4 regions of the Qipengyuania triglochinis genome follow, and region 4 is predicted to be linked to each of the others. Evidence: predicted binding sites of a transcription regulator. Region 4 holds the regulator's gene; each other region holds the start of a gene.

Region 1 (7,970 bases), 180 kb from region 4:
GTGCCGATTATGGCACCACGTGCCGGACGGTGCGCCCTTACGGACTTGCGGCTTGTTTCGCAAGCGGCACCAGTTTTCCGGGATTCATGATCCCCTTTGGATCAAGAGCGGTCTTAATGTTTCGCATTACCGACAATCTGGCGGGATCGGCTAACCTCCCGAGTTCATCACGTTTTATTTGTCCGATGCCGTGTTCTGCGCTGATCGAGCCACCCCATTCGGTAACCTTATCATGCACGAACTTGCTGATTACCTTCGCATCTGCGGCTTCCCAACTGTGCCGATCTGAACCTGACGGGGCGAGAACGTGGAAGTGCACGTTCCCGTCCCCCAAATGACCAAAAGCAACAGCTTTAGTCCCGGGAAAACGTTGCTCTATCTCAGGCGAGACCTTTTCTACGAAATCTGCCATCAGGGGCACGGGGACCGAGATGTCATGCTGCATCGCCGGCCCGATTGCTCGTTCTGCCGGGGCGATGGAATCCCTGAGTAACCAGAATGTCTCTGCTTGCGTTTCGTTTACAGCTATCACAGCATCGTCGATAAGCGACGCATCTAGCGCCGAGTTCATCAAACTCTCGGTTTTGCGCGCCAGCATGTCTACATCTTCGTCATTCGCTGTAAGTTCAATCAAGGCGTACCAGGGATATTGCGAACCAAGGGGGCTTCGCGAAGCGGGAAGGTGAGCCAGTACCGCTTGTAGACTGTGATCCGGAAGAACCTCGAAGCCCTCGAGTTGCTGAGCAGCGGTCGCTTCGCAATGGAGAAAAAGTTCGCGCGCGTTCTGTAGCGAGGAGAGCCCGGCCCACACTACCCTTCGATCTGCGATCTCTGGCAATAATTGCAAGGTGGCAGCAGTCACGATTCCCAAGGTGCCTTCCGAGCCGATCAGCAGCTGCTTGAGGTCGAAACCCCGATTATCCTTCTTAAGCGGAGTAAGAGCATCGAGAACCGAACCGTCAGCCATCACCGCCTCGAGACCTAAGACTTGTGCGCGCATGGTGCCATGCCTCAAAACCTGGGTGCCTCCAGCGTTGGTTGAAATCAAACCACCAATGGTAGCTGATCCTTTCCCGCCAAGAGTGAGTGGAAAGCGGAGCCTTTCCTTGCCTACCTTCTCGTGCAGATTCTGGAGGATCACTCCAGCGTCACATGTGATCTGGCGTGCCTCCACATCAAATTCGCGAAATGCATCCATACGGCGAAGCGAGAGCAGCACTGCATTGCCGCTCGAATCTGGCGTGGCCCCTCCGGACATGCCGCTGTTGCCGCCTTGCGGGACGATAGGAACACCATAGTCAGCACAAAGCTTCACGAGTTCGGCCACTTCGTGCGTGCTTGCCGGAGATGCCATGCCGATGGCCTTGCCGGTGAACCTACCCCGCCAATCGGTCAGCCAAGGTTGAAGCAGATCAGGATCGGTTGTGAAGCCCCGGTCACCAAGCAGAGCAGCAGCGGCTTCGGAAAAAGAATTGTCCCGTTGAGTCATGAAGTACGGCATGCCACAAAGCGTGGGGGAAGGGGACCCTAATGCTAAGCGTTGCCATTCAATTAAGGCCATATTCAAAGATAAAGGGCCAGATGGTGGGCAGACGAAGGCATGCCATTGTCTTCTGTTGCGCCAAAGGAACAGTTACGCCTTAACCAATGCCGAGCCTGCCACTCTTTCTTGCGCCATTGGCGTTGCTATTTCCAGTTGGATGGCAGGTACCGGACGGATCAAATTCTCCTGTGCTTCCACAACAGGAAGCGCATCAGATTCGGGAAAAGCGTCTTTCCCCTTTGCCCTTGTCGGAAGATGCCCCAGCGTGGTCGCCGGTCTTTGATGGGGTCGGTCCAGAGAAGAATCAGCAGGTGCGCATCGAACGTCGGGTCATTTTGCGAATCTCGCCGGCTCGTAGCACAGTTGGGCAAAATCTCGCCGCGAACTCGACGCAGGCGAACGCGGGGCGTCGTATTGTCGAGCGGCCATTCGCAAAATGCGTGGATAGCGCGGCCATTGGCGGTGTGGCCGATCACGGCGATCGTCTTGTGATGTTCACCCGTGATCGAAAAACGCTCTTCGCCAAGCTCGAGAAGGGCTGTAGCCCCCGCGACTTCTATCGCGGCTTTTATATGGAGCGCAGTGACGATGGAAAGATTTGCGTGAACCGCGATCGGCTGCTCAGCAGGGCGGGGGCCAAATGCCAGGTAACTCGCTTTACGCAATTGGCCGTCGAAGCCGCCGACTGAGCCGGTTTTCCTTGACTTAAGCTGACAAATTGTCGAAGGGCGCCTTCGCTAGAGGCCGCCTTGCCGCGGCCTTTTCTGGTATTATCTGATATTCTTCCTGAAGAGGGGCAATTGTTAGCCGCATGAGTTTTGCCGATCTCGGCCTTTCCGCTGACCTGCTTAAAGCCGTCGAACAAGCCGGTTATACAGAGCCGACTCCGATCCAGGCGCAGGCCATTCCGCCAGTACTGATGATGAAAGACATCATCGGGATCGCGCAGACCGGTACCGGAAAGACTGCCAGCTTCGTCCTGCCGATGATCGATATTCTTGCTAGCGGACGACGTCGTGCGCTTATGCCACGCAGCCTCATATTGGCGCCGACGCGAGAGCTTGCAGCTCAGGTCGCGGAGAATTTCGAAAAGTACGGCAAAAATCACGATCTAAAGCTCGCATTGCTTATCGGGGGCGTTCAGATGGGTGATCAGGTCAAGGCGCTGAACGATGGTGTCGATGTCCTGATCGCAACGCCGGGTCGGCTCATGGATCTGTTCGAACGCGGAAAGATTCTCCTCAACGGGTGCGAGTTGCTCGTGATCGACGAGGCGGATCGCATGCTGGATATGGGGTTCATTCCCGATATCGAGTTCATTTGCGATAAACTGCCAGAAACCCGGCAGACCATGCTGTTTTCGGCAACCATGCCGCCGCCGATCGAAAAGCTTGCCAAGAAGTTTCTCGATAATCCGAAGCGGATCGAAGTGAGCCGAGCCGCGACGACCAATAAGGACATTACCGCTTTCAAGATCCCGGTAAAGCCGCGCCAGAAGCGTGAGACGCTGCGCTGGCTGCTCCGCAACGATCTCGTGGAAACCGCGATCATCTTCGCGAACCGTAAGACGACTGTGCGCGAACTCAACAAAAGCCTGCAACGTCATGGTTTTGCTAGCAGTGAAATTCATGGTGACATGGATCAAGGCAGCCGTGTGCAGGAGCTCGATCGTTTCAAAGCCGGTGAGGTCAATATTCTCGTCGCGTCGGACGTCGCCGCGCGGGGACTGGACGTGAAGGGCGTAAGCCACGTCTTCAATTTCGATACGCCGTGGCATCCGGATGACTATGTTCATCGTATCGGACGTACCGGGCGGGCAGGGGCGAAAGGTCGGGCCTTCACTTTCGTGACCGACGAAGATGCCGAGGCGATACAGAACGTTGAAAAGCTGACAGAAACCCCGATTGCCGTATTCGGCAAGAAGGACGTGCGCGTGGAACTGGTCGAAGCGCCGAAGGACGAACCCGCACCGACAAAGCGCGAGCGTTCGGACAGGACGTCGTCAAAACCGCGACAGAATGCTGATGGTGATCAGGAAAAGAAAGCCAAGCGGTCCTACCGCGATAGTGATCGGGATGACAGTCCCACGGCGCCGGGTGAGTGGAATGGCCCGAGACCCGGCTTTCTGGACGTTTCCGCCCTCTGATCATGTGACAGCTGCTGCCTAGTTCTCAGCGAGCTTCACGAAGCTGTCGAGGACACGCTTCGTACCAGACTTTTCGAATTCTATTTCGAGCTTGTTGCCTTCCTGATCGGTGACGAAACCGTATCCGAACTTGTCGTGAAATACGCGCACGCCGATGCTGATATCGGTTCGTGGTTTCGCGGCAAAGCTAGCTGCGCTTTTTCCCGGCTCTGCTAGCCGTTGGGGGGTCGTTTCGTAACCGCTGGCGAGTGCCCGCTGCCAGCCGGGTCCTCTTGCTGTGCTGCGATCCGGCCGTTGGGAGGATACGTGTGCAAAGGGATCCTCGGTCTCGGTCCAATTCGCCCGCCACAACGAGGCTCCCCCGCTCATCGTCGTCTCGCTCTCCACATACTCATCCGGCAATTCCCCGATGAAGCGGCTCGGTATGGAACTGGTCCACTGCCCATAAATTCTCCGGTTTGCCGCATGTAAAATGGTACAGTGGCGCTTCGCTCGGGTAATCGCCACGTATGCCAGACGCCGTTCCTCCTCAAGGCTAGCCAGACCACCTTCATCAATCGATCTCTGACTTGGAAAGACACCCTCTTCCCACCCTGGAAGAAAGACATTGTCGAACTCCAGCCCCTTGGCCGCGTGCATCGTCATGATGGTTACTTTCTCGCCATCATCGGCGCGTTCGTTGTCCATCACCAAGCTGACATGCTCGAGAAAATCTGTCAGCGTTTCGTACTCTTCCATCGCGCGCGCAAGTTCGGATAGGTTCTCGAGCCTCCCAGCGCTTTCTGCACTGCGATCCTTTTGCAGCATTTCCTCATAGCCACTTTCAACGAGGACGGTGCGGAGCAATTCGGACGGGGTAACCTTTTCCGCCAGTTCGCGCCAATGAACGAACTGACCAAGAAGCCCGACGAGCATATTTCGTGCGCGTGCAGGCAGCTCGTCGCTATCGGCGAGATCGAGCGATGCAGCCGCGAGCGGTTGTTGCGTGCGGCGCGCATGGCGGCGCATCGCTTCCAAGGTCTTGGCACCAAGGCCTCGTTTTGGCTGGTTGTATATCCGCTCGAAGGCAAGATCGTCGGCAGGCTGCGCAATGGTGCGCAGATAGGCAAGGGCGTCGCGAATTTCCGCGCGTTCGTAAAAGCGAAATCCGCCGACAATCCTGTAATTCAGGCCGATCTGAATGAACCGATCTTCGAACTCCCGGGTCTGATACTGGGCACGAACCAGAATGGCGACTTGATCCAGAGCTGCGCCTTCGCTCTCCAAGCGTTCGATCGCTTCGCCGACCCGCCGTGCTTCTTCTGGACCATCCCAAATGCCGACAATGCGGACCTTCTCTCCCGCGGGGAGCTCTGTCCAAAGGGTCTTGCCCAAGCGTTCGCTATTGGCATCGATTAGACCGGAAGCCGCCGCAAGGATCTGCGGGGTGGAGCGGTAATTCTGTTCGAGTTTGATGACAGCCGCGCCCGGAAAATCCTTTTCGAACTTCAGGATATTGGCGACCTCGGCCCCGCGCCACGAATAGATGGACTGATCGTCATCACCAACAACGCAAATGTTCTTATGGGCCTGTGCCAGCAGGCGCAGCCAGAGATACTGCACCTGGTTGGTATCCTGATATTCGTCCACCAAGATGTATTTGAACCGTTGTTGATATTGCGCGAGCACATCATGATGCTGGCGAAAAATGTTCAACATGTGCAACAGCAAGTCGCCGAAATCGCAGGCGTTCAGTGCCTTCAGCCGATCCTGATAAAGCTTATAGAATTGGGCGCCGCGACCATTTGCATAGGCTTCATTCTCTACTGCATCTAAATCGCCCGGGTTCAGCCCGCGGTTCTTCCACCGATCGAGAAGGCCTGCGAGCTGACGAGCAGGCCACCTTTTTTCGTCCAGATCGTGTTCCTGGATAAGCTGTTTCAAAAGACGCAGTTGATCGTCGGTATCGATGATCGTGTAATTGCTTTGCAATCCGACAATCTCGGCATGCCTGCGCAGCATCCGGGCGCCGATGGAGTGGAACGTACCGAGCCAGGGCATTCTTTCGACCGCATCGCCGATGTGCCGACCCACGCGCTCACGCATTTCGCGAGCAGCCTTATTGGTGAAGGTGACACAAAGAATCTCGCTCGGCCAGGCTTTCCGCGTGGCGATAAGGTGGGCCAATCGCGCGGTCAGCGCTGCGGTTTTGCCAGTCCCCGCACCGGCGAGCATTAGCACGGGTCCCTCAGTAGTGAGAACGGCTTCCCGCTGGGGCGAGTTTAGAGAAGCGGCATAAGCTGGAATGCCAGCATTTCCGGGGTTTTCAATTGAAGTCGGTAGATCTGACATTATGCTAGAACAACTAGGGAACGGAACTTATCTTCACAACCCCTGCAAGGCGTCTTCGGAACAATCGGCATTGTCGCAGCGTATTATGGCCAAGGTCAACGTAAGGAGACTACACAATGAAAAGCATGATTCTCGCCGGCGCGGCAGCGCTGACATTCACTGCAGCCCCCGCGTTTGCTCAGGATATGGCTGTCACCGCCGATGGTGAAGCTTATGTACTGACTGATGCGCAGACGACAATGTATGAAGGCTGGCCGATGGAACGTCGTGGTGCATACGATGCGTGGCCGAGCGACGTCCAAGAATATTACTGGACCCTCGAGCCGCGCCAGACCGAAGCATGGTGGGTGCTTACCGATCCGCAACGCGTTCGCATTTATGAAATGACTCCGGAGCAGCGCACTATGGCGTGGCAGCAGATCAATGCTCAGATGTCTGGTGCGACCAGCTCTAACACTGCAGCCACGGCAACCGCCGCTTCATCTTCGGCCAGTTCAATGTCGCCGCGTTTTGTGAGTAGCGAGGTGGTACAGTCCACACCTGCTGACGCCGGACCGCCTACTGGAGACCTGCCGATTTGTTCTGCTGATGAACAGGACAATTGCATCAACGCCTGGGAAGCTGGCAAGCGTGGCGCAGGGGTAAATCGTCCGCTCGAATATTGGCCGGGACGCCCCGCCAGCGAGATCAACGAGCCGCTTCCGGCAACTCGCCCAAATAACTGATATGCCATCATCTCCGGCTTGATCCGGAGAGGACTGAGACAAGGGCGGTTCCTTAAGGAGGATCCGCCCTTTTTGCTGCGCGGTTCAGCTAGGATTTTAGCCTCAGTAACGTAAGCTTGGCCTTTCCGACGACGCGTTCGCTTTCGATATCGAGCGCCTTCACTGTGACGTCTTCGTCCTTGCGGGTTTCCAGCGCAATCCAAGTCGCGCAGCCTATCCATCCTAGCCGAGCCAAGCGATCAAGTGCCACCTGACCAGCACCAGTATCGTAAGGCGGATCTAGAACGATCAGGTCATGTGGAACCTTAGCTGGGCCCAGACCCATTACTGAGCCTTGTTGAACCTGGCTGCGCGTTCGTGCTTCCAGGCTTTCTATGTTGGCCCGGATGGCTTTCACCGCGTCGCTTTCTTGTTCAACGAATAGGCACGAAGCTGCACCCCGTGACAACGCTTCCAGGCCGAGAGCACCGGAACCGGCAAATAGATCGACTACGGAGATGTCTGCAAAGCTGCCCAAGCGACTTGTAAGCATGCTGAACAATGTTTCCCGGGTCCGGTCGGAGGTAGGTCGAGTGAGGTCTCCCTTGGGCGCAACGAGTTTCCGGCCGCGCCAATCACCCGCAATGATCCTCATGCGCGACCACCGCGCGACAATTCGCGTTTGAAGCTTTCGACATCTCCACGCTTGATCTCGACTGCCTGACCGCGAGGAAGATCGCCGAGATGGAACGGTCCGTAGCCGATCCGGAGTAGGCGATTTACTTCCAGCCCCAAATGCTCAAGAACCTTTCTTACCTCCCGGTTCTTGCCTTCGCGCAAAGTAAGTTCGATCCAACGGTTGCGTCCCGATCCGCGTTCCAGATTAGCTTCGATCTGGCCATACCGAATGCCGTCAACTTCTATGCCTTCAATCAACTCATCGAGTTGTGCCTGGGTGATGTCACCGAACGCCCGGGCGCGGTAGCTGCGTGGAACCCCTGTCGAAGGCAGCTCCATTGCGCGCTTCATCTCGCCGTCGTTGGTTAGCAGCAATAAGCCTTCCGTATTGAAGTCGAGCCGGCCAACCGGCATTACTCGGCCTGCATCCTTTGGCAGCGCATTACGCAGCGCCGCGTAAATTGTTGGCCGACCTTTCGGGTCGTGCTCGGCAGTTATGAGGCCCGACGGCTTGTGAAAGGCGAAGAGCCGCGTATCTTCGGCCTGACCGACCGGTTTGCCGTCAACA
Region 2 (7,970 bases), on a different contig from region 4:
CGATGGAGCATGTCGTCGGTAAGCAGGAATCCGTGGCCACCATCTGTATAGGCCCCAATGACGACATGGAGCAGCGGCGAAAGGACATCGCCGATGCCATCGCCAGTGTCGACACCGGAGAGGGTGCGATCATCCTGACCGACCTTTTCGGGGGAACACCGTCCAATCTGGCGATCTCGCTGCTGGATACGGGACGGATCGAGGTCATCGCTGGAATCAACCTGCCGATGCTCATCCGCCTCGCTGGCGCCCGCAAGAGTATGAATGTGGTGGATGCTGTACACGCGGCGCAAACGGCCGGGCGAAATTACATTACCGTGGCAAGCGAATTCCTCGGCCAAGACCTCGATAGCGCGCGGAAAGCAAGTTGAGCGAAGTCAGGAAAAAGGTCGAGGTTGTCAACCAGCGAGGGCTGCACGCCCGGGCAAGCGCGAAATTCGTCGGCGCCGTAGCCGAACTTCCCGACAGTTGCAGCGTGCGCGTGGCGAAAGGTGACAATGAAGCTGCCGGAGGGTCCATACTTGGCTTGATGATGCTAGGCGCCGCCAAGGGTGACACGATCGAAATCATCGTAGACGGCCACAGTGCGGATGCGGTGTTGGCGGATCTTTCCGCGATGGTCGAGGACGGTTTCGGGGAGCCCTGAGAATGTCGGCGGACCGCCGGATAATCACCGGCTATTCAAATCCAACCGTGAAAGCGCTGCGCGCTCTGCGCGAAAAGAAGCATCGCAAGCGTGAGAAGAAGTTCCTCGCGGAGGGGCTGCGTTTGCTTACGGATGCGCGCGAGTGCGGGCACATCCCGGAGATATTGGTTCTGGCCGATAGGCGCGATCCTCATCCCCTGCTTACGGCGCTTGAAGATGCTGTCGATGCGAACGGGGGCGAAGTGATCGAAACCTCGCCGGACATCCTGTCCAAGATCACTGGCAAGGACAACCCGCAAGCTGTTACCGGGGTTTTTGCAGAGTTCGACACGTCTCTCAGCTCGCTGAAGCGGGACGCCTCAAATATCTGGCTCGTTGCGCAAGCCCTGCGCGATCCGGGCAATCTGGGCACTATGCTCCGCACCGGTGATGCGATCGGTGCAGGCGGACTAATCCTGATCGACGATTGCGCCGATCCGTTCAGCGTGGAAGCGGTGAGAGCGAGTATGGGTGCCGTATTCACCCAGGCAATCGCACAGACCGAATGGGCTGAGTTCGAACAGTGGCTGCGACAGGGATCAGGGCAATTGGTGGCGGCGAGTTTACGCGAAGCTCAGCCATATCGCGGCGCGCCCTATGCGGCGCCTTGCTTTGTAATGGTTGGTAATGAGAGCCGCGGTCTGCCTGAAGAATATGAGATGGCTTGCGATCTGAGGGTGACGATGCCGATGATGGGCCGTGCCGACAGCTTGAACGCTTCAGTGGCTGCTGCGGTGCTGGGCTATGAAGTGCTGTCTGGGCTAGGTTTGGATAAGTAGTTTTTTGAGAGACCAGCCTTTCGGATTAACCGAAAGTGCGAAGTTCGTCTGTGCCACCTTCAGCGATGATGTGTTCGAGGACCGCAGGGTAAAGCGGCTGGTCGAATTCCACCCCTGCCTGACGCTTTTCGATCCATCGCACCTTGGCATGCAATGGGCCAATCTTTCCGATGCGCAGCGTGATTGCGTCCCCTACCTCCAATCGCCCGACGATATCGTAGAACTGGCATCCGTATTCGGACAAGTCCTTGATTGATATATCGAAACGGATCCCTGTGCCACGCCGGTATCGCCCCAACGTAGAGATGGAATATCGAGGTTCTCTGCGTAGTTCCATCGGTCTGTTCCGGACCCCCTATCCAGCCGCGACCCAGGATTGCCGTCATTATTAAGGGTAAACGATACCGCAATTTTCTTTAAAAATGACTAATCAAAGGCGGATCGCTCTGATGCGCTAATGATCGTCCTTAATTTGGGCCGCGTCTTCGCTGCTGTAGCGTGGGCCAGCTTCGACGAGCGGCACTTCGGGAATTTCGGCTTTCCCGATCTCAATGCCCTTATCGGCCATTCGTCGACCAGAGGACAGGACGTTGCGCTCGAAACTGCCGACGAATTTGTTGTAATTGTTCACGGCGCTTTCCAGCCCGCCGCCGACGCGTTTGAGATGCTCGGACGCGGCGCGCAGGCGATCGTAGAGTTCGGCACCCATTGCGCCAATTTCCCGTGCCTCGTCGGCCATTTTGTCCTGGCGCCAGACCTGCGCGACCGTGCGCGCGATCGCGACAAGGTTGGTCGGGGTGGCCAACAGCACCTTGTTGCGGAAGGCGAAATCCCACAATTCGGGATCATGTTCGAGCGCGGCCGCCACGAAATGTTCGCCCGGTACAAACATGACGACATAGTCCGGCGCGTCATCGAACTGGCTCTGATACCCCTTGCTGCCAAGCGTCTGGACATGGTTGCGCATCGACTTGGCATGCAAATCGAGATGCCGCTTGCGCTCCTGATCATCCTCCGCCTCGAAGGCTTCCTGATAGGCATTGAGCGAGACCTTGGCATCGATGACGAGCTTCTTCTGCCCCGGGACATTGACGATGGCATCAGGACGCAGGCGCCCCTCGTCCGTTTCGATGGAATGTTCGAGGATGAAATCGGTATGTTCGGACAGCCCGCATTGTTCGAGCACATTCTGCAGCGCGCGTTCGCCCCAGCGCCCGCGCGCCTTAGGGGCATTGGTCAGGCTGTTACCCAGCCGCTGTGCCTCGCGCCGGACCTCTTCCTGCCCGCGCTGCATCTCGGTAATTTGCTGGTGCAGCCGGCCAAAGGCATCGGTGCGCTTTTCTTCCAGCGCGGCGACCTGTTTCTCGTAAGCTTCCAGCCGCTTGCCGACCGGATCGAGCAAGGCGCGCAGCTTTTCCTCGCTGGTTTTCTCCGAATGCCCCAGCCGCTCGTTCGCGCGTTCGAGGAAGGCATCCTGCGCCTTGGTCAAAACGGCAGAGCCGGTGTTTTGAAATTCTCTCAGCAGTTCTTCCCGCGCCTCGATCAAGAGACGTTTCTGCTCGTCGAAATTGGCGGTCTTCTCCTTCAGCGTGGCAAGCTCTGCACCCTGCGCTGCCTTCTCACGACGAAGGGCTTCCATACCCTCTTCATGGATGCGCCGTGTTTCGCGCAGTTCAGCATCGAGCGCATCGGCACGCTGGGCCCGGACAGTCGCATTTTCCAGATCGACAATGGCGCGGCGGAATTTATCATCCAGTTCCCTCGCCTCGGCATCGCGCTCACCATGGCGCGCCTGCCAATCCTTGGCAGGGGCCGAGCCGAAGCGATGGCCGAGAAAATAACCCAGGCCGAGGCCCAGGATGAGGCAAATGATAGCGATTAGAGTCGGATCCATCATTCCAACCTATGGGGAACACATAAGGAACACCAGCCCCGTTTCCAACGGTTTCCCCATGAGAGTGCGTGGCTTCGATATTTGATAGCCCTATTCGCCTGAGCGCGTTCGCGTGGACCAACACCACACGATCAAATTGTCCGACGAAAAAGGCGACCAGCTTCGCGCGGATCGCCTCTTCGAATTCCGGTACTTCTCGAAAGTATTAAGCCGCCTCGCGCAGCTTCTTCAGTTTCTTCAGCGCCATTCCGCGCTTTAGGCGCGATAAATGGTCGATGAAGAGAATGCCTTCCAGATGATCCATCTCATGCTGGATGCAGGTAGCCATCAGACCGTTCAGATCTTCTTCGTGCGTTTCGCCTTCCAGATCCTGATAGCGGACACGGCAGGTTGCGGGCCGGTCGACATCTGCAAAGATATCGGGGACCGAAAGACAGCCTTCCTGATAGGTGGCGAGTTCTTCGGCCGGATCGAGTATCTCGGGATTGATGAAGACGCGCGGCTCTTTCCGGGTGGGATAGTGCACGTGTTCATGGCCGCCGTGATTGCAGACTTCGCCCTCTGCATCTTCGTCCTCAGGCTGAAGGTCGATCACCAGCACGCGCTTGGGCACACCGACCTGAATCGCAGCCAAGCCGATGCCGGGCGCATCATACATGGTTTCGAACATATCGGAGACGAGCGTGCGGAGTTCGTCGTCGAACTCGGTAACCGGTTCGGACACGACTTTGAGCCGGGGGTCCGGCACTTCAAGAATTTCACGGATAGCCATGACAGGTCAAATAAGCGCGAAATGCGCGATTTTCAATCCACTTGGACCGGTCAGAGTGATCGCCTAGCCAAGAGGACGTCTCGCCCTCAAAGCTTGCGCCAGCGTTCCCTCATCCAGATAGTCCAGCTCTCCGCCTACCGGCAGGCCATGTGCGAGCTGAGTTATGCGGACCGGGTATTCGTCCAGCCGCTCAGCCAGATAATGCGCGGTGGTCTGTCCCTCCAGCGTGGCATTCATCGCCAGAACCACTTCGTCCACCCCGCCCTCTTCGACGCGGGAGAGAAGGCTGGCGATGTTCAGATCTTCGGGCCGGATGCCATCGAGTGCCGAGAGCTTGCCGCCAAGGACATGGTATTTGCCGGTAAACAGCTTGGCGCGATCCAGCGCCCACAGGTCCGCCACATCTTCCACCACGCACAGTCCCTTGCCATCGCGGCGCGGGTCGGCGCAGATTCCGCAAGGATTGGTGGTATCGACATTGCCGCAGACATCGCATTCGACCAAAGCTTCGCCCACGGTTGCCAGCGCTTCCAGTAGCGCGGGCAAAGCGCTTTCCCGGCGCTTCACCAGCCATAGCACGGCACGCCGCGCGCTGCGCGGGCCAAGCCCGGGAAGGCGGGCCAGCGCGGCCGCCAGCGTCTCGATCTCTTGCGATGCCATGACCGCACAGATAGGGGCCTTGATGGAACAGAGAAAGACCAGACAGGGACTTCATGCGCATTATCTTCATGGGATCGCCGGAATTTGCCGTGCCGACGCTAGAGGCGCTGGTTCATGCCGCGCATGACGTAGTGTGCGTTTACACCCAGCCGCCGCGCCCCGGTGGTCGCCGTGGCAAGGAACTGACCAAGACGCCCGTGCACCAACTGGCTGACCGGCTCGGGATCGAGGTTCGCCATCCTACTTCGCTGAAATCGACAGAAGAGCAGGAAGCCTTCGCCGCGCTGGGCGCCGATGTCGGCGTGGTCGCTGCCTATGGACTCATTCTCCCGCAAGCTATCCTCGATGCACCCAAGCATGGTTGCCTCAACGTTCACGCCTCGTTGCTGCCCGACTGGCGCGGAGCCGCACCGATCCACCGCTCGATCATGGCTGGTGACGAGGTCACGGGTGTCACGATCATGCAGATGGAAGCAGGCCTCGACACTGGGCCGATGCTGGCCACTGTGCGCACACAGGTAGAGGACAAGACGACCGGCGAACTGACCGAGGAACTGGCTGAATTGGGTGCACAGTTGATGGTTGGCACGCTTATTGACATCGATGCCCTGCACGCGGTCGAACAGGATGACGATGTAGCGAGTTACGCCAAGAAAATCGACAAGTCCGAGGCGCGGATCGACTGGGCGAAGCCTGCCGCAGAGGTACTGCAGCACATTCACGGCCTTTCGCCCTTTCCCGGCGCATGGTTCGACATGGACGGCGTTCGGGTCAAAATATTGCGCGCCGAACTGGCGGACGGATCGGACGAGCCCGGCGCGGTGCTGGACGATGATCTTGCCCTAGCCTGTGGCGATGGAGCCATCCGCCCCACCCGTCTTCAACGCGCGGGCAAGCCGGCAATGGATCGCGCCGATTTCCTGCGCGGCAATTCGGTTTCGAAGGGCGCCGTGCTGGCGTGACCCGCTTCGCGCTCACCATAGAATTCGACGGCACACCTTTCTTTGGCCTGCAACGTCAGGACAATGGGCCCAGTGTTCAGCAGTCGCTCGAAGATGCAGCTTTTCGCGTCACCGGAGAAGAAGTGCGCCTTCATAGTGCAGGCCGCACCGATACCGGTGTCCATGCACTCGCCATGCGCAGCCACATGGATGTTGAAAAGGATATCGCACCTTTCAGGCTGATGGAGGCTTTGAATGCGCAAGTCCGGCCCGACCCGATTGCGGTAACCCACTGTGAAGTGGTCGCCGATGATTGGCACGCCCGGTTTTCGTGCACGGGCCGCAGTTATGTCTATCGCATCGCCAATCGCCGCGCACCGCTGACGCTGGAGCGCAACCGTCTCTGGCAAGTACCGCAAGATCTGGATCACGATGCCATGGACCGTGCTGCGAAGGCACTGGTCGGCCTGCATGATTTCACCACCTTCCGTTCGGTCCAGTGTCAGGCGCAAAGCCCCGTCAAGACGCTCGACCGGCTCGATGTCGAGCGCGTGGGTGACGAAGTGCGCATCCACGCAGCGGCGCGAAGTTTTCTTCATCATCAGGTACGCTCGATGGTGGGCTGTCTTGCGCTGGTCGGCATGGGCCGCTGGCGCGAAGAGCAGATGGCAGAGGCGCTGGAGGCTCGCGATCGGCAGGCGCTGGGGCTCAATGCGCCACCCCACGGCCTCTACTTCATTGAGGCGACCTATCCGGACGATGCCTGACGTAACGGCACCCTAGCCAACTCTCCTTTCGAGGCGTAGCGAGACGACCAAACAGGTTTCAATAACGCACCGAAAGGGAACAGGATGACTACTGGCAAGCAGCTTTTCACCACGCTTGAAAGCGACGGCACGCTCACTCTCGCGATCGAGGAGGTCACCTTCCCCGAGCCGAAAGGCAATCAGGTTCTGGTCAAGATGGAAGCGGCGCCGATAAACCCTTCCGACCTGGCTATTCTGACCGGCGCTGCCGATTTCGAGAACGCCGAATATTCGCCGGGCAAGGTTGTCGCCAAGATGCCCGAACCGTTCAATTCCGGCCAGAAATCGCGGCACGGCAAGAAGCTTCCTGCAGGTAATGAAGGTGCCGGCACCGTTGTCGCCACGGGCGATAGCGACACTGCGAAGGCGCTGATGGGCCAGCGGGTTTCCTGTGTCCCGGGCAACGCGTTCAGCCAGTATGCCATTGCCGATGCGAACATGTGTCTCCCGCTGGGCGATCACAGCGCCGAAGCGGGCGCATCGAGCTTCGTAAACCCGATGACCGCCCTCGGCTTCGCGGAGAATACGAAGATGGAAGGACAAAGCGCCATCCTCCACACGGTCGGCGCATCGAACCTTGGCCAGATGCTCAACCGTATCTGCATCGAAGACGGGCTTGGCCTCGTGAATATCGTGCGCAAGGATGATCAGGCCGACCTGCTGAAATCGCAGGATGCGACTCATGTCGTGAACTCGTCGGGCGATGATTTCATGAAGAAACTTCGCGATGCGATCGAAGATACGGGCGCTTTCTTCGGCTTCGATCCGATCGGTGGCGGCAAGATGGTCGACAGTTGCTTCAAGGCCATGGAGCAGGTCGCAGTGGCGAACATGAAGGAATATTCGCGCTACGGTTCGAACCAGGCGAAACGCATGTTCATTTACGGCCGCCTGGATGTCAGCCCGACCACGCTGACGCCGTCATACGGTTTTGGCTGGACCTTGTCCGGCTGGCTCCTGTTCCCCTTCCTCCAGCAGGCGGGTCAGGAAACGATGGCGCGGATGCGTAAGCGCGTGCTGGACAACCTCACCACCACCTTTGCCAGCAGTTACAAGGCGAAGGTCGATCTTGAGGCGATGCTGACCAAGGATGCCATCCTAGACTATCGCGAGATGAAAACCGGCCAGAAATATCTGGTCACGCCCCAGGGCTGACCTAACGACGGTCGAACTTTTGCTGGATGGCGGCGGGGTCGGTGATCCCGTACGCCAGAAGCAATTGCAGAAGTACGCGCGCTTTCTGGGGGTTCAGGGCACGCGCTGCGATGAAGCCGTTTTCCTCATCTTCCGGCTCACGGTCGACAAGACCTTCGTCGGTTCGGCTAGCCCGGACTACGGGCAGGCCATTGCGAGCCTGGGCAAGCAGAGCCTGGCGAACCGGGTCCGGCATATTGCCCTCTCCCAGTCCGGCAACGACGATGCCCTTGGTCGCC
Region 3 (7,970 bases), 340 kb from region 4:
CGCACCCCGTGTTCCGCCGCATCGCGCACGATCTGCGCCGGGGCGTAAAAGCCCATCGGTTGCGAGTTGAGCAGCGCACAGCCAAAGGCGGCAGGGAAATGGCATTTGAGCCAGCTCGACACATAGACGAGGTGCGCAAAGCTTGCCGCGTGGCTTTCGGGAAAGCCATATTCACCAAAGCCGCGGATCTGGTTGAAACAGCGCTGCGCGAACTCGCGGTCGTAGCCGCGGTCGACCATGCGTTCGACCATCATGTCCTGCAATTCGTCCACCATGCCGCGGCTGCGGAAGGTCGCCATGGCCTTGCGCAACCGGTTCGCTTCCTTGGACGAGAACTTGGCCGCATCGAGCGCAATCTTCATGGCCTGCTCCTGGAAGATCGGTACGCCCAACGTACGTTCGAGAATGCTCGACAATTCGTCAGGTGGGCCGTGATGCGGACTTGGTGCGGGTATCTCCACCTTCTCGGCCCCGCGCCTTCGTTTAAGATAGGGATGGACCATGTCGCCCTGGATCGGGCCGGGCCGAACGATAGCGACCTGAATCACGAGATCGTAGAATTCGCGCGGACGCAGCCTTGGCAGCATGTTCATCTGCGCGCGGCTTTCGACCTGGAATACGCCGAGCGAATCCCCCTTGCGCAGCATGGCGTAAGTGTCGGGATCTTCACGCGGGACGGTTGCCAGAGTGAGAGTCCGGCTGTGATGATCGTCAATCAGGTCGAGGCATTTCCTGATGCAACTCAGCATTCCCAGCGCCAGAACATCGACCTTGAGGATGCCCAGCGCTTCGATATCGTCCTTGTCCCATTCGATGAAACTGCGGTCGGGCATGGCACCGTTGCCCACCGGTACCGTTTCGGTCAGCGCATTTTCGGTTAAAATGAAACCGCCTACGTGTTGTGACAAATGCCTTGGCATTCCAATCATTTGCTCAGTCAGCTTAAGAACCCGCCTCAAATGCGGATCTTTCACATTCATACCAGTTTCCGCGGCATGTTTCTCGCTAATCTCGCGGCCCCACCCGCCCCATACCGTCTTGGCGAGCGCTGACGTGACGTCTTCGCTTAATCCCATGGCCTTACCCACTTCGCGGATGGCCATGCGCGGACGATAGTGAATCACTGTGGCGCACAGCCCTGCCCGGTGACGGCCATATTTGCGATAGAGGTACTGGATCACCTCCTCGCGCCGCTCATGCTCGAAATCGACATCGATATCGGGCGGCTCCTTGCGATCCTCGGAAATGAAGCGGTCGAACAAAAGCTGGTGCTTCGAAGGATCGACATTGGTGATGCCGAGGCAATAGCATACCGCAGAGTTGGCCGCACTGCCGCGCCCCTGGCACAGGATCGGCGGATCGACCTTGTTGCGCGCGAAATCGACGATGTCCTTGATGGTCAGGAAATAGCGCGCAAGATCCATCTTGCCGATCAGCGCCAGTTCCTTGCGCAGCGTTTCGGTCACGCCATCCGGCACCCCGTCGGGATAGCGCCAGCCAGCTCCCTTCCAGGTCTCTTTTTCGAGATAATCCTGCGGTTCGGCGCCGCCGGGATACAGTTCTTCAGGATACTCATATTGCAGCTGATCGAGGCTGAAATCACAGGCGTCGGCCACGGCGCGCGCGGCTTCGATCGCATGGGGCCATGGTTCGAACAGATGGCACATGGTCTCTGGCGGCTTCAGATATCGCTCGGCATTACTCTGAAGCAGATAGCCCGCTCGCGCCACAGTAGTCTTGTGGCGGATCGCGGTCATCACGTCCTGCAGCGGCCGGCGCTCCGGCGCGTGATACTGCACATCATTGGTGGCGAGGATGGAAAGATCATGATCCTTCGCCAGCGCGTCGAGCCGGGCAATCCGGGCGAGGTCGTTCCCAGCGTAAAAGAAAGTCGCAGCGATATGGCATAGGGCTGGTAGTCCAGCGGCAAGATGCGGCACGATTTCCACGAAGGGCGCCGTGACCGCCCCTTCCCCCCGTTCGCTTTCCGCTGCGCCGCCTGGCGTGGCCCAGGCTGGAACGGTGAACTCGCATGCCAGATCGGGTGGCGGAATTAGAATCAGTTGCACGTCTTTACTGTGCCCGGCCAGCATCTCTAACGAGATATCGCATACGCCCTTATCCTGCCACTCGTTGTCGAGCGTGCGCATCCGGCCCGCGGAAATCAGGCGGCACAAACGACCATAGGCCTCACGGTTTTTGGGATAGGCGAGGAAGGCCAGCCCCTCGACCGTTTCGATCCGGCAACCGATACAAGGCTTGAGTTTGAGCGTTTTTGCCTCTGTGTGCACCCGCACCACGCCCGCCATGCTGTTGGCATCGGCGATCCCGATCGCGTCATACCCCAGTCTGCGCGCCTCCATTACCAGGTCTACCGCATCGCTCGCTCCGCGCAGGAAGCTGAAACACGAGACGAGACCGAGTTCGACGAACGGCGCGCGCGCTGGTGCGTCTATTTCATCGGGATCAAGGTCGATAGTGCGCTTGGGTTTCTGCTGGTCATTCTCGGGCATGACACCAGCTCTGAAAAGTCATTACGCCAACTCCTCGAGCCGCTCCTTCACTGCGGCGAGATCGGCATCGAACAGCCGCACCTGCTCCTCGCGCGCGGGACCATCAAGGCGAAGGAGATAGGACGGGTGGGCGGTGATCCACAGCTCGCTGCCGTCTTCCAGCGGAATGGGCGTGCCCCGAGCCTTGGAGATGCTCACTGTCTTTCCCAGCATGCCGCGCGCCGCGCTCGCCCCCATGGCGAGTATCAGCTTGGGCTGGACGATCGCGCGCTCGCTCTCGATCCACCAGCGGCAGGTATCGATTTCCTTTGCACCGGGATTTTGGTGCAGCCGTCGCTTGCCGCGCTGGATATATTTGAAATGCTTCACGGTATTCGTGACATAGGCCGCCTTCCGGTCGATACCGGCCCGATCAAGATGGTGTTCGAGCAGTTTTCCGGCCGGTCCGACAAAGGGACGGCCAGCCAAATCCTCCTGATCGCCCGGCTGTTCGCCCACGATCATCAGCGCAGCATCCTGCGGTCCCTTGCCCATAACAGCTTGATTATCGAGGCTGCCGATCGGGCATTTACGGCAGGCGTGAATTGCCTTGTCGATCGCTGCCAGCGTATCGGGCCGCTCTTCGAATTCCAGCGCTCCCTTTTCGACCATAGCACTTTCCCGCTTCTGCGCGCCCGCCACCAACTCGGGAATGAGCGTGGCTTCGGGCATGTTTTTCCAGTATTTTTTCGGCATCTCCTTGAGCATGGCGCCAATCTTCAGCCGCGCCGGATTGAAGATCGAAGCGTAGTAGGTGCGCCAGAGATCCTCCATCGGATCGCCCTGAGGCGCGTCGTGACGTTCAGCTGGCGGCCCCTCCGCCATGGTTTCGCCATCCCAGTGAAGCGAGCCGCGCGGCGTCAGGATCGACCAGCGCATGTTCGAAAAACGCCGCATGAAGAACCCTGCATTGGCCCGGAGAATATGATGCTCCGGCTCGAACCAGGCAACGTAATGCTCACCTCCCTCGCCATCTTCACCACCGGAATGATCGGGGCTTTCGACCAGCCGAAAGCGCACAAAAGCATGCATCTTGTGGCTGTCACGCCTCACGTTCTTGTCGAGTTCCTCCAGCTTTCTGACATCTGGATCAGCCTTGTCTTCCATCATCCGCGGCTTGCCTTGTAGCCTCCAGAGCAGGCGGTAGAGCAGCGCAAACCGTTCAGGGTCCAAATGAAGGATGGCATTACGCGCAAGTTGTACAAAGCGTCGGTTGGCCTGTACCGGCCTCGCTCCCTTAGGAGGGGCAGGCATACGCCGTTCTCCATGGGCGAAGAGGTCCCCGCTACCGCCGGGTTCGACCCATGCGATACGGTCCGGTGGCACATCGCATTGGACGAAGGCCCGCGCCCACTCGCGCCAGAAATCGAAATCATCCGCATCAGGCAGTTGGACAACGTAGTAGGTGCCGAGTTTGACGTGTTGGAGCGCAGTCACACGAACAGCTCCAGCTGCTCGGTTTTCGGGGCGAGCAGGCTGCGCAGGTCGGCGCGATCGGTGAGAGTGATCGGCCGCCAGTCGATAGTACAGATGAAAGGTCGAACCTTGGTGATGGACTGGGTCAGCAGCGACACATCGTCCAACCGTAGGCCGCGATGACGGCGACTTGCCAAGATCTTGCCAACCGCCTTCACGCCTAAGCCCGGCACACGCAGCAATTGCTCCTTGGTCGCGCGGTTCACATCAACTGGAAAGGCTTCACGAAACTTCAAAGCCCAAGCAAGTTTGGGATCGATATCAAGCGGCAAATTCCCGTCTGCTTCTGTCGCATGCATGACGTCCGAAGGCTTGTAACCGTAAAAGCGCATCAACCAGTCAGATTGGTAAAGCCTGTGCTCGCGGATCAAAGGTGGACGCTTCAGCGGCAGCACCGCGCTCGCATCTGGGATTGGCGAGAACGCGCTGTAATAGACACGGCGCAGGCGGAAATTATCGTAAAGCCGGCTTGCCTTGCCCACAATATCTGCGTCAGTCGCTGCATCGGCGCCCACGATCATTTGCGTAGACTGGCCGGCGGGCGCAAAGCGGGGGGCATGCCTGAACCGCTTGCGGGCATCCTTGGCCTCCACCAGATCCTCTTTCACCTTGCCCATCGCGCCTTCGATCTGGCGCGCATCCTTGTCCGGCGCGAGACGTGTTAGGCCGCTGTCAGTCGGCAATTCGACATTGATGGAGACTCGATCAGCATAAAGCCCCGCCTGATGGACGATTTCTGCATCTGCTTCCGGGATGGTCTTCAAGTGAATGTAGCCGCGAAAATCATGTTCTTCGCGCAAGATCCGGGCAACCTCGACGATCTGCTCCATCGTGTGGTTGGAATTCTTCACAATACCCGAGGAAAGGAACAGCCCTTCGATATAATTGCGCCGGTAGAAAGCGAGCGTGAGATCGACCACTTCTTGCGGTGTGAAACGCGCACGAGCCACGTTCGAGCTCTTACGATTCACACAATAATGACAATCAAACACACAGTGGTTGGTCAGTAAAATCTTGAGCAGCGAGATGCAGCGTCCATCTGGCGCATAGGCATGGCAGATTCCCATCCCTTCAGTCGATCCAATGCCCTTACCGCCCAGACTGTTCTTCTTCGCCGTACCGGAGGACGCGCAGGAAGCATCGTACTTCGCTGCGTCGGCGAGGATCTCGAGTTTTTGAAGGACGGTTTGCAGAGCCATATGTTCTATATATGTTCCACTCCGGGATTCGCCAATAACAAAAGGTAATTGGTTTGTTTTGCGAGAAGTGAGCATGTCAGATCCATGCCCGTTACGCCCATCGAAGTTATATGGAGCGAGGTGTAGCCGAAGGTCACGCGGCCTCACTTCCTCGAATAGGAAGGGGATCCGCTGCGGCCTTATTCACTCAAGCGGGAAACGGATGACAATATTCCGGAGTTATCATTATTGGAGCGCCAAGCATAATAACCTAAAATTAACCAGGTTCGTGTAAAAATCGATTAACAAGAGGGACTTGCCGAGTGGCACTTTTCCAGAAAAAATCTGGCCAGAAATCCGAGGAGCGCAGGACCGTACAGCGCTATTCTGTCGATTGTACTAGTCGGCTCAAAATGCCTGGCGGCAACCGGGACGGACGCCTGTCGGATCTTTCACAATCAGGCGCGCGGTTCGAGACGGCCAATCCGCCGCAACAAGGCGTTTCAGGCTTGTTGTCGTGGGGTGAGCACGAATTCTTCGGCAAGATCGTATGGACGCGCGATAGCAGTTGCGGATTTCTTTTCGAACGCCCAATACCGGCATCGGTCGTTGAAGAGACCTGTGATGTGGTCGAAGTCGAATCCGGCCCGGTGGCGAAGTTCGATAATATTCCCGTCGCCAAGCGGGGCCGCCGTGCGTCGCTTGTGTCTCGCGACAGTTGAGTTTTGCGAAGAGTGCCTCGCCTTTGTATTATCAGGCGAACAATCCCTGCAAGTACCACTTTGGTTTACCACCTCGTCCATCTCCGATGATGCCGAGCCGATAGATCCAGTAGCGCCTCCCTCTCTGATCCTCAATTCGGTAATAATCGCGTAGTCGGGTACCACCGCGCTCACGCCACCATTCAGGGGCGATACGTTCGGGGCCTTCGACACGTTTGATATCGTGTACCTCGTCGCGCCAGCGGAAACGCTTGGGATATCCATCGGGAGTAGCGTAGAGCACAGCAATCTGCTCGGCCTTGTCGAGCAGTTTAAAAGGGCGTTGATGGAAGGCAAACTGACCTTGGTTGGCCGGTTCGGGCTCTAAAGGTGGTTGGCCCCGCTGCGCACGCTCGGGGATGTGACTGGCTGAAGGCACGGGCCGTGTGACGGCGCGGGGCCCAAGGCGCACGGTGAGCCGATCGACCAAGGTGGAAAGCGCGATGCCATGGTTTTTCGAAGCCGTTTCGATATCGCTTTGGTCCAATGCCAAGGCTTCCGACCAGGTGGCACGCAAACGCAGCATTTCGATCCCGAACCCTGCATCTACATCATCTAGCTTGCTGACAAAAAGGCGTACGAAATGCGCGGCCTCTCGGGTTGCTGCAGCAAGTTCGATATGCCGCACAACCAATTCACCATCGACGCGCCACAAGCCGAGTTCCAGCCTGCGGGCGCCCTGCCCCTTACCCTCCAGTTCGCGCACCATGTCATCCGACAGATCGTTCACCACCTGATCGAGCAGGTGGCGGTGTCGGATCGGCTCCAGCAGGCGGCGCTGTACCATCGGAATTTGTTGCGGAATGACTGGCAGCAGCGGTTCCGGTATCCGGCCGAGCAGCTGGTCCAGCCGGATTAGCGGGTTGGCAGAGGGAGAGTTCCGGTTGCGAAACCGTCTATTGATTCCATCGCGATCGACCGCCGAAAGCTCGCTCAGTTTCTTGAGCCCTAGCCGTCGAAGAACAGTGACGACATCCTGATCGAGCCTTAGTGCCGCCACGGGAAGCTCGCCCAGCCGTGTTTCCATTTCCTCATCTTTGCGCAGGATCGTACCCGATGCAGCATAATGGGCCAGTGCCCAAGCTGCCCCGGCAGTCGGAGCTATGGCACAACGCATAGCGATGTCGCGCTGTGCAAACACCGCAGCTACATCGGCAAGCAGCTTTTCTTCGCCTCCGAAGAGATGCGGCACTGCGGTTACATCCACCAAAAGCCCATCCGGTACATCCATCGCCGACCAAGGTCCCCAGCGTCGTGCCCAGGCAGCAAGCTTTTCCAAGAAAACGAGATCGCCTTCAGGGTCGGACAGTGCCGTAGTAATTTCAGGGCAAAGCGAATGTGCATCAGCCAACATCATCCCTGCCCTGGCCCCGGCAGCAGCGCTTGTGCGGTTGGTCGCTTCGATCCGCGGCCCATGCGCTGTATCAGCGGTCAGGACAAACGGCTTGTCATCTTGCTCCCGTCTCTCCGCCGAGCCCATACTCCAGCGGTCCATGGCAATGGACGGGAGCCAGATAGAAAGGATACGGCGCGGCTGATCCATGGCAGACCAACAAGCTAGCGCCGCTTGCCTTGGACTTGTCGGAAACGAGACTGTTCCGAAAGCACAACGGATCTATCTTCGATTGCTGTGCTCGACGGCTTGAAAAACGCTCTTTCGGCGAGCCCGAAACGTGGACCGATATGCTGAACGATAGAGGATGGCTTGCCGGTGGGTGGCGAAGAGACCTGCGGCGTTTCACGACGCGCCTCCAGCCGCTTCCCGAACTCTTCGAAAACCCATTCGCCCGGTGGGTGCGAGCGGGCACGGAAGAGCTCCCCCCGCCACGACGGATTGCCTGGTGCTTGCGCGTTCCATTCGGGTGCGGTGGATGGAGCCGAAGTCACTTCCCAGCGCATCCGGGCCGAAGACAGGTCACGCGCCGCATCGACCCGCAGCAGGAACAAAGGTACCTCGTGTTTCTGCGCAGTCAGCGTCAGCCGACGCGAAGCTGTGAAGTCCA
Region 4 (7,970 bases):
CACCATCAAGATCAAACAACTCAATCGCCTCTTCGCGCGTGATTTCCTCGCGGTCGCCATGCCCCCAACCAAGGCGCAACAAGTAATTGAACAAGGCTTCGGGAAGGACGCCTTCTTCATCTCGATAGGCTTCAACACCTACTGCTCCATGTCGCTTCGACAGCTTCGCCCCGTCGCTCCCGTGAATGAGCGGCACGTGCGCGTAAACCGGATCCGGCCAGCCACCTTCGATGTTGTTCATTGCTCGCACTACTGGCAGTTGGCGGAATGCGTTGTTCAGGTGATCATCGCCACGTATGATATGCGTTACACCCATGTCGTGATCATCCACTACCACGGCGAGCATATAGGTCGGCGTCCCGTCGGCGCGTAATAAGATGTAGTCGTCGATTTCAGCGTTCTGGACAGTGACTTTACCTTGCACTTCGTCTTGAATAACCGTCTCGCCTTCGGTCGGCACTTTCAGGCGGATGACATAGGGTGCACCTTCCGGAGCCTCGCTTTCGTCGCGGTCCCGCCAACGGCGATCATATCGCATGGGAAGCTTTTGGGCGCGTTGCTCTGCACGCATAGCTTCAAGCTCTTCTGGTGTGGCGAAGCATTTATAGGCATGGCCAGCTTCCAGCAATTGCCTTGCGACCTCTGCGTGGCGTTCGGCACGATCAGACTGAAAAACCGGTGGCTCGTCGAAATCGAGACCCAGCCAGTCCAGGCCTTCGATGATCTTGTCGATGGCATCCTGGGTGCTGCGCTTACGATCTGTATCCTCGATACGCAGTAGGGTCTTTCCGCCATGGTGGCGAGCATATAGCCAGTTGAACAGCGCAGTGCGCGCCCCACCAATATGTAGGAAGCCGGTAGGCGAGGGCGCAAATCGTGTAACCACCTGCTTGCTGGTTTCGCTTGCCATTGCTTCGTCTTTCCTTTCAAGTCTTTGCATGGCGACACAGGGGACGCCGATCGTGCCGTTCGGCGAAGGGGATCGGCCCGCCGATGCTGCAGTGCAGCGCCCTTGGCGTATGCGTGCTCCAATGTCCAGAATGGCCACGGCTGCGGAAGCGTTTCTGGACCGCTCTTCCTTCGACCGAGGTCCTTGGCTTACGGTCTTTTTAGCGACCGGCATTGGCTTATGGTTTGTGCTGCATGAACCGTGGCAATGGATAATGGTTGCCGCAATTTGCGTGTCGTTCTTCGTGTCAGCCGGCCTGTGGAAAGGAACGGGCGATTACCCCAATCTGCGCCTGGCTGTAGCAGCAATAGGGTTGGCAATAGCACTGGGACTCGCGGTGATATCCGCAAGGTCCGCGCTGATTGGTGCCGAACCCATCGACTACCCGCGCATGATGACACTCGACGCACGCATTCTTGAACGAGAGTTGCAGCCAGCTGAAGGGCGGGCGCGACTGGTGGTGGCAGCTCGTGATGGCGCGAGCGGAGAGGCGTTCAAGGTAAGAGTCAACGTTCCCAGTGAGCGTTATTCTCCTGCGTATGGGCCGGGTGCGCGCGTGCACTTCAAAGCGCGTTTGATGCCGCCTGCCCCGCCATTGCTGCCCGGCGCTTATGATTTTGCGCGGAGGGCCTGGTTCGACGGATACGCGGCCACAGGTTCGCTATCCGGCACTATCAAACTGATCGAACCAGCACCGCAATCCTCCGGTACCATTGCACGAGTTCAGGAAGGACTATCTCACCACGTGCGGGAGAGGCTGGAGGGTTCTGCGGGGACAATCGCGGCGGCTTTTGCAAGCGGGGATCGCGGAGCGATTGCGAAAGCCGACGAAGCCGCCATGCGTGACGCAGGGCTGACCCATCTGTTATCCATCAGTGGGCTGCACGTTAGCGCCGTAATCGCGGCAGCTTATTTTCTTGTGATGAAGTCTCTCGGCCTTTGTCCATGGTTGGCGCTGCGCATTCGTTTGCCGCTGCTGGCTGCTGCGATCGCCGCAGGTGCAGGCATTGCCTACACCCTATTGACTGGCGCTGAGGTGCCCACCGTTCGAAGCTGCGTCGGCGCTCTGCTGGTTCTCATAGCCTTGGCGCTCGGACGAGAGCCGTTATCGATGCGGATGGTAGCGGCGGCGGCCGCCGTGGTTCTCTTTCTCTGGCCGGAATCGCTGGTGGGGCCCAGCTTTCAGATGAGCTTTGCAGCGGTGATTGCGATCGTGGCTCTTCATAACTGCAGTCCTGTTCGCGACTTTCTGGCACCCACGGAGGAAAGCTGGATGCGGCGTACTGCAAAGAGGGTCGTAATGCTGTTTGTTACGGGGCTGGTGATTGAGATCGCGCTTACTCCGATCGTCCTGTTCCATTTCCATCGCGCCGGGCTCTATGGCGCGTTCGCGAATGTGATCGCCATTCCCTTGGTCACATTCGCTTCGATGCCATTGATCGCCATCGCTTTGCTGCTCGACTTTTTCGGCGCAGGCGCGCCGTTCTGGTGGCTTGCAGGACAGTCGCTCGACCTGATGCTCTGGATCGCGCATGTAACCGCAGCGCAGCCGGGGGCGGTGAAGCTTGTTCCGTATATCGGCCTCTCGACTGTCCTCTTCTTTGTTGCTGGCGGTTTATGGCTCGCTTTGTGGCGGGGGAGGGCGCGCCTGGCTGGATTTGGTCCGGTTGCGATAGGGGCATCCATGCTCGCTACGGCTGCAGCGCCGGATATTCTCGTGGCCAGGGATGGGCGCGATGTCGGCCTGGTTGGCGATGATGGGCGGTTGTTCGTGCTTCGCGACAAACCGGGTAGCTATGCGCAGGGTAATCTTGTCGAACTCGCCGGAACGGAAGTCGCACCTTTGGCTCTCGACCGCTGGCCGGGCGCGCAATGTAGTCCGGATTTTTGCAGCCTGCCGATATCGCGGAACGGCGACACATGGTTTGTCCTTGTCTCGCGCAGTCGGGAGATGATCGACGAGCGTGCTCTTGCTGCCGCCTGCGAAAGGGCCGATATCGTGATCTCAGATCGCTGGCTGCCCCGAAGCTGCAGGCCGAAGTGGCTGAAGTCGGATCGCCGTTTCCTGGAAGAGAACGGGGGGCTGGCCATCTATCTCGACGATCACGTGATCGAAACCGTGGCAGAGCATCAAGGCAGCCATGGATGGTGGAAAGGGGCGACCGGCGATTAGGCCGCGCGTACCGCCCCTTTACCATCGGGATTAGTGATAGCGGCGCAACAGCCCAGCAAGTTTGCCCTGAACCTGAACGCGGCCAGCCTCATAGACCTGCGGTTCGTAGCTGCCGTTCGCAGGGTCGAGGCGAACCATGGCGCCTTCCTTGCGGAGGTATTTGAGCGTCGCCTCCTCGTTATCGACCAGAGCGACCACGATTTCCCCGTCGCGAGCGGTTTCGGTGCGCTTCACCAGTGCGAAATCGCCATCGAAGATACCAGCCTCGATCATGGAATCGCCGCTGACTTCGAGGGCGTAATGATCGCCGGGGCCGAGCAGGGCCGCAGGGACAGGCATTGAGGACTGACCTTCGATCGCCTCGATCGGGGCACCGGCCGCGATACGGCCATGCAAGGGAACCTCGATGATGTCGTTCGCCGGTTCGGGTGCGACCGGCTTGGCTGCATGCGCCGAAACGACAGCGTCGTTTGCTGCCGGGGGAGCAGACGCCGTGGCCGCGCGCACAGTCCCGGTGACCGAATCTTCGGGCAGCTTGATGACTTCCAGCGCGCGCGCCCGATTGGGCAGGCGGCGGATGAACCCGCGTTCTTCGAGCGCGGAGATCAGGCGGTGCACGCCGGACTTGCTCTTGAGGTCGAGCGCTTCCTTCATCTCTTCGAAAGAGGGGGAAATGCCGGTCTCCTCCAGCTTTTCCTGAATGAAGCGGATCAGCTCGTGCTGCTTGGCAGTCAGCATCGGAAAACTCCCATGTTCCTGTTCACAACCCTGTGAACGAATGTGGAACAATTAGGCAACCGATTTTCACAAGTCAAGCAATACAGCCATTTTCGAGCCAGTTGGGGAGAACAGCTGTTCCCCTTTCAGTCCTCCGCCTGCCAGTCGCCCGACTTGCCGCCGGTCTTGGACAGCAGGCGCACGCCGTCGATCACCATCGCGCGGTCGATCGCCTTGCCCATGTCGTAGACCGTGAGGAGAGCGATCCCGGCAGCGGTCATGGCCTCCATTTCCACCCCCGTCTTGCCGGTGAGCGAGGCGCTGGCCACCACGCGGATAGCACTGTCTTCCCGCTCGAACTCCACGGTCACGCTTTCGAGGCCAAGCGGATGGCACAGCGGGATCAGATCGCCCGTTCTCTTGGCGGCCATGATCCCGGCAATCCGCGCCGTGGCGAGCGCATCGCCCTTCGCCGTCGCCCCCGCCATGATCGCATCCAGCGCGTCGGCATTCATGCGGATGCGCCCTTCGGCAACCGCCCGCCGCGCGGTTTCCCGCTTGCCGCCGACATCGACCATATGCGCCGCGCCCTTGTCGTCGAGGTGGGTGAGTTTGTTCATGGTACGGACCTCGAAGCTGAAGGAAGGAGCGCCTGGAGCACATCCCTGGAGCTAAAAACCCCGGAATTCGGTAAGCGAGGGTCGGACATCTGCATTGCCGACCTATGACGCGGGCTGCCTGTGTAGGACAGCGTTAATTGCCCGTCAGGAGCCGGTGCGTTGCCGCTTCGACATCATCCTGCCGCATGAGACTTTCGCCCACGAGGAAGCTGCGCACACCGGCTTTGGACAGGCGCAGACAATCGTCATGGGTGAAGATCCCGCTTTCGCCGACCAGCAATGCATCCTCTGGCGCCAGAGTGACAAGTTCTTCCGTGGTGGCAAGATCGGTTTCGAAGGTCTTGAGATTGCGGTTGTTCACGCCCAGAAGCCGTGACTTCAAGCAGGCTGCCCGCGCCATCTCGGCGGCATCGTGGACTTCGACGAGGACGTCCATGCCACGCTCGAAGGCCGCAGCCTCGATCTCGGCCATTTGCGTATCCTCCAGCGCCGCCACGATGATGAGGATCGCATCCGCACCCAGCGCCCGTGCTTCGGCGACCTGCCACGGATCGACCACAAAATCCTTGCGCAGGACGGGGAGGTCGCAGGCTGCACGGGCAGCGACGAGATAGTCTTCATGGCCCTGGAAGTAAGGCGCATCGGTCAGCACCGACAGGCAGGCGGCACCGCCCGCGGCATAGGCCCGGGCATGTTCGGCGGGCTGGAAGTCGGGACGGATAAGCCCCTTGGACGGCGAGGCTTTCTTGATCTCCGCGATCAGGCCGAAACCGTCCTGTTGCTTCGTTTCGAGCGCGCGGTGAAATCCGCGGGGCGCGGTCTGGTCGCGCGCCGCCGCGTCGAGGTCGGTGAGGCTGCGCTGCGTTTTGCGCGCGGCCACTTCTTCGCGCTTGGTCGCGCAGATTTGTTCAAGCTTGTTCATTTGGCCAGTGCGATCCAGTCGATCAGCAATTGTCTTGCCCGTCCGCTGTCGAGAGCATCGGCTGCCATGTCGGCTCCTGCTGCCCAATCGTCCGTCTTCCCTGCGACAATCAGCGAGGCAGCCGCGTTGAAGAGGACCGCATCGCGATAGGGGCCCGGCGCGCCCATCAGCAGCGCTTCGAGCGCCTTGGCGTTATAGGCGGGATCTCCGCCCCTTATGGCCTCGACCGGAGAATGAGGGAGATTGGCCTGGACGGCGACCACTCGGCGCATTTCGAAATCATGGCCGGTCACATCGGCCAGTTCGTTGCCGCCAGCGAGGCTGAGTTCGTCCAGTCCTTCGTCACCGGAAGCGATGAATGTCCGTTCGGTCCCCAAGCGCGCCTTCGCCCGCGCGTAGATCGGCACATAGGCGGGGCGGGCGATACCGATCAGCTGGCGGGTTACCCCTGCGGGGTTGGAAAGCGGCCCCATCAGATTGAAGATGGTGCGCACACCCAGTTTCTGCCGGATGGGCTGGATGCGGCCCATGGCCGGGTGATGGTTCTTGGCGAAAAGGAAGCAAATTCCCAATTCGTTCAAGGTTTTCTCGGCAGTTCTTCCCGCGGCTTCCATGTCGAGGCCAAGACATTCCAGCGTGTCTGCAGCGCCCGATTTCGAGCTGGCGGCACGGTTGCCATGCTTCGCCACCGGAACACCGCACGCCGCCACGACAAGGCTGACTGCCGTCGAGACGTTGAGCGTGTGATGCCCGTCGCCGCCGGTGCCGCAGCAATCGATCGTGCCCTCCGGCGCGGGCACCGGTATCAGCCGGTCCCGCAGCGCGCGCGCGGCTCCGGCAATCTCTTCCGACGTCTCGCTGCGGGCGGACATGTCGACCAGGAAGCGGCCGATTTCCTCTTCGCCCACCTCACCGTCGAGGATCCAGCCGAAAATCTCATGCGCATCATCTTCGGTCAGATGCGTGTCGGCGGAGGGGAGTGCTCTGGTCATGCCGGCACCTTGGCATCCACGCCGCAGATCGCAAGGAAGTTGGCGAGCAGGGCATGGCCATGCTCGGTCGCGATGCTTTCGGGATGGAACTGGACGCCGTGGATCGGCAGGCTTTCGTGGCGGAAGCCCATCACGCTCGACCCGTCGAGACCGGGCGTTTCGCTGGTAGCGTTTACCACCAGGCAGCCGGGAATATCCTCTACCACCAGCGAGTGATAGCGGGTGGCGGTATAGGGCGAGGGCAGGTTTGCGAAAACGCCGCTGCCGTCATGGGTCAGATCGCTCGTCTTGCCGTGCATCAGCCCGCCGCGAACCACCTTGCCGCCGAAATGCTGCCCGATCGATTGATGGCCGAGGCAGACACCCAGAAGCGGCTTTCCGGCGGCAGCGCAGGCGGCGACGAGATCGAGGCTGACACCCGCTTCGTTCGGCGTGCAAGGGCCGGGCGATATGAGATAGCCCGCCGCATCCTTCGCGATGGCTTCATCGGCGGTGATGGCATCATTGCGCACGACATCCACCTCCGCACCCAGTTCCATCAGATAATGGACGAGGTTGAAGGTGAAGCTGTCGTAATTGTCGACGACGAGGATCGAGCGGTTGGCAGTCATGTTCTGCGCTGATTGGGCGTGAGCGGCGCAGCTTTCAAGCAAGGAAAGCTGCCGGGATCATCACCCCTCCTTGCCGGCCAGCTTGTCGGTCGCGCGGACGAGACCGTCGATGATGCCCGGTTCGCTGGCGGCATGGCCGGCGTCCTGCACGATCCACAGTTCGGCTTCGGGCCAGACCTTTTTCAGCTCCCACGCCGAAACCGGCGGAGTGCAGATGTCGTGGCGGCCCTGCACGATGATGCCGGGAATATGCTTGATGCGATCCGCATTCTTGAGCAGCTGCGCTTCCTCCAGGAAGAAGTCCTGCAGGAAGAATTTGGCGCAGATGCGGGCGAAGGGCACGGCCTTCGACGGATCGGCGAACGTGTCGAGCAGCTCTTCATCGGGCAGCAGCGTGGCGACATTGCCTTCCCACAGCGACCATTCGCGCGCTGCAGAGAGGCGGATCTGTTCGTTGTCGCTGGTCAGCCGCTCGTAATAGGCCTTTACCAGATCGCCGCGCTCTTCCTCCGGGATGAGGCCGGTGAAATCGTCCCATTGTTCGGCCATGATTTCGCTGGCGCCATATTTGTAGAGCCAGTCCTTCTCGGTCTGCCGCCCGAGGAAGACTCCGCGCAGGACGATCTCGGTCACCCGGTCGGGATGGGCCTGCGAATAGGCGAGCGCGAGGGTGGCGCCCCAGCTTCCGCCGAAGGCCTGCCATTTTTCATGGCCGCACATTTCGCGCAGTTTCTCGACATCTTCGACGATGCGCCAGGTGTCGTTATTCTCGATCTCGGCGAAGGGCAGCGATTTGCCGCAGCCGCGCTGGTCGAACAACAGGACGTCGTACAGTTCCGGGTCCCACTGGCGGCGATGCGCCGGCGACATGCCGCCGCCCGGGCCGCCGTGCATGAACACCGCAGGCTTCGCACCCGGCGTGCCGACCCGCTCATAATAGAGCGAATGGCCTTCGCCGACATCCAGCATTCCCGTCTCATAGGGCT

The links. The regulator LexA, encoded in region 4, represses DNA repair genes until DNA is damaged. The targets are predictions, from matches to a motif close to GTTCCNCNCTTGTTCT.
Region 1: the regulator LexA is predicted to act here: its motif matches at 6,027-6,042, upstream of ACYQ0G_RS03310 (ATP-dependent helicase).
Region 2: the regulator LexA is predicted to act here: its motif matches at 3,374-3,389, upstream of ACYQ0G_RS12155 (DNA recombination protein RmuC).
Region 3: the regulator LexA is predicted to act here: its motif matches at 5,230-5,245, upstream of ACYQ0G_RS04075 (putative DNA modification/repair radical SAM protein).

What each region holds. Positions count from the first base shown of each region.
Region 1 covers NZ_BAAHND010000001.1:651,163-659,132, reverse strand. Annotated here, with positions in the region: gene ACYQ0G_RS03325 (FAD-binding oxidoreductase) at 38-1,489, opposite strand; gene ACYQ0G_RS03320 (hypothetical protein) at 1,648-2,232, shown strand; gene ACYQ0G_RS03315 (DEAD/DEAH box helicase) at 2,355-3,689, shown strand; gene ACYQ0G_RS03310 (ATP-dependent helicase) at 3,708-6,020, opposite strand; gene ACYQ0G_RS03305 (hypothetical protein) at 6,137-6,745, shown strand; gene rsmD (16S rRNA (guanine(966)-N(2))-methyltransferase RsmD) at 6,834-7,379, opposite strand; gene ACYQ0G_RS03295 (pseudouridine synthase) at 7,376-7,970, opposite strand, start outside.
Region 2 covers NZ_BAAHND010000003.1:70,268-78,237, forward strand. Annotated here, with positions in the region: gene ACYQ0G_RS12135 (PTS sugar transporter subunit IIA) at 1-371, shown strand, start outside; gene ACYQ0G_RS12140 (HPr family phosphocarrier protein) at 368-646, shown strand; gene ACYQ0G_RS12145 (TrmH family RNA methyltransferase) at 649-1,464, shown strand; gene ACYQ0G_RS12150 (PilZ domain-containing protein) at 1,490-1,801, opposite strand; gene ACYQ0G_RS12155 (DNA recombination protein RmuC) at 1,919-3,358, opposite strand; gene ACYQ0G_RS12160 (peptide deformylase) at 3,564-4,130, opposite strand; gene recR (recombination mediator RecR) at 4,194-4,790, opposite strand; gene fmt (methionyl-tRNA formyltransferase) at 4,844-5,752, shown strand; gene truA (tRNA pseudouridine(38-40) synthase TruA) at 5,749-6,498, shown strand; gene ACYQ0G_RS12180 (zinc-binding dehydrogenase) at 6,583-7,692, shown strand; gene ACYQ0G_RS12185 (asparaginase) at 7,694-7,970, opposite strand, start outside.
Region 3 covers NZ_BAAHND010000001.1:809,275-817,244, forward strand. Annotated here, with positions in the region: gene ACYQ0G_RS04065 (error-prone DNA polymerase) at 1-2,513, opposite strand, end outside; gene ACYQ0G_RS04070 (UdgX family uracil-DNA binding protein) at 2,535-3,989, opposite strand; gene ACYQ0G_RS04075 (putative DNA modification/repair radical SAM protein) at 3,986-5,227, opposite strand; gene ACYQ0G_RS04080 (PilZ domain-containing protein) at 5,530-5,928, shown strand; gene ACYQ0G_RS04085 (DUF6504 family protein) at 5,960-7,510, opposite strand; gene ACYQ0G_RS04090 (ImuA family protein) at 7,525-7,970, opposite strand, start outside.
Region 4 covers NZ_BAAHND010000001.1:468,212-476,181, forward strand. Annotated here, with positions in the region: gene gltX (glutamate--tRNA ligase) at 1-910, opposite strand, end outside; gene ACYQ0G_RS02360 (ComEC/Rec2 family competence protein) at 1,041-3,122, shown strand; gene lexA (transcriptional repressor LexA) at 3,153-3,860, opposite strand; gene moaC (cyclic pyranopterin monophosphate synthase MoaC) at 3,986-4,459, opposite strand; gene trpC (indole-3-glycerol phosphate synthase TrpC) at 4,593-5,381, opposite strand; gene trpD (anthranilate phosphoribosyltransferase) at 5,378-6,373, opposite strand; gene ACYQ0G_RS02385 (anthranilate synthase component II) at 6,370-6,984, opposite strand; gene pip (prolyl aminopeptidase) at 7,045-7,970, opposite strand, start outside.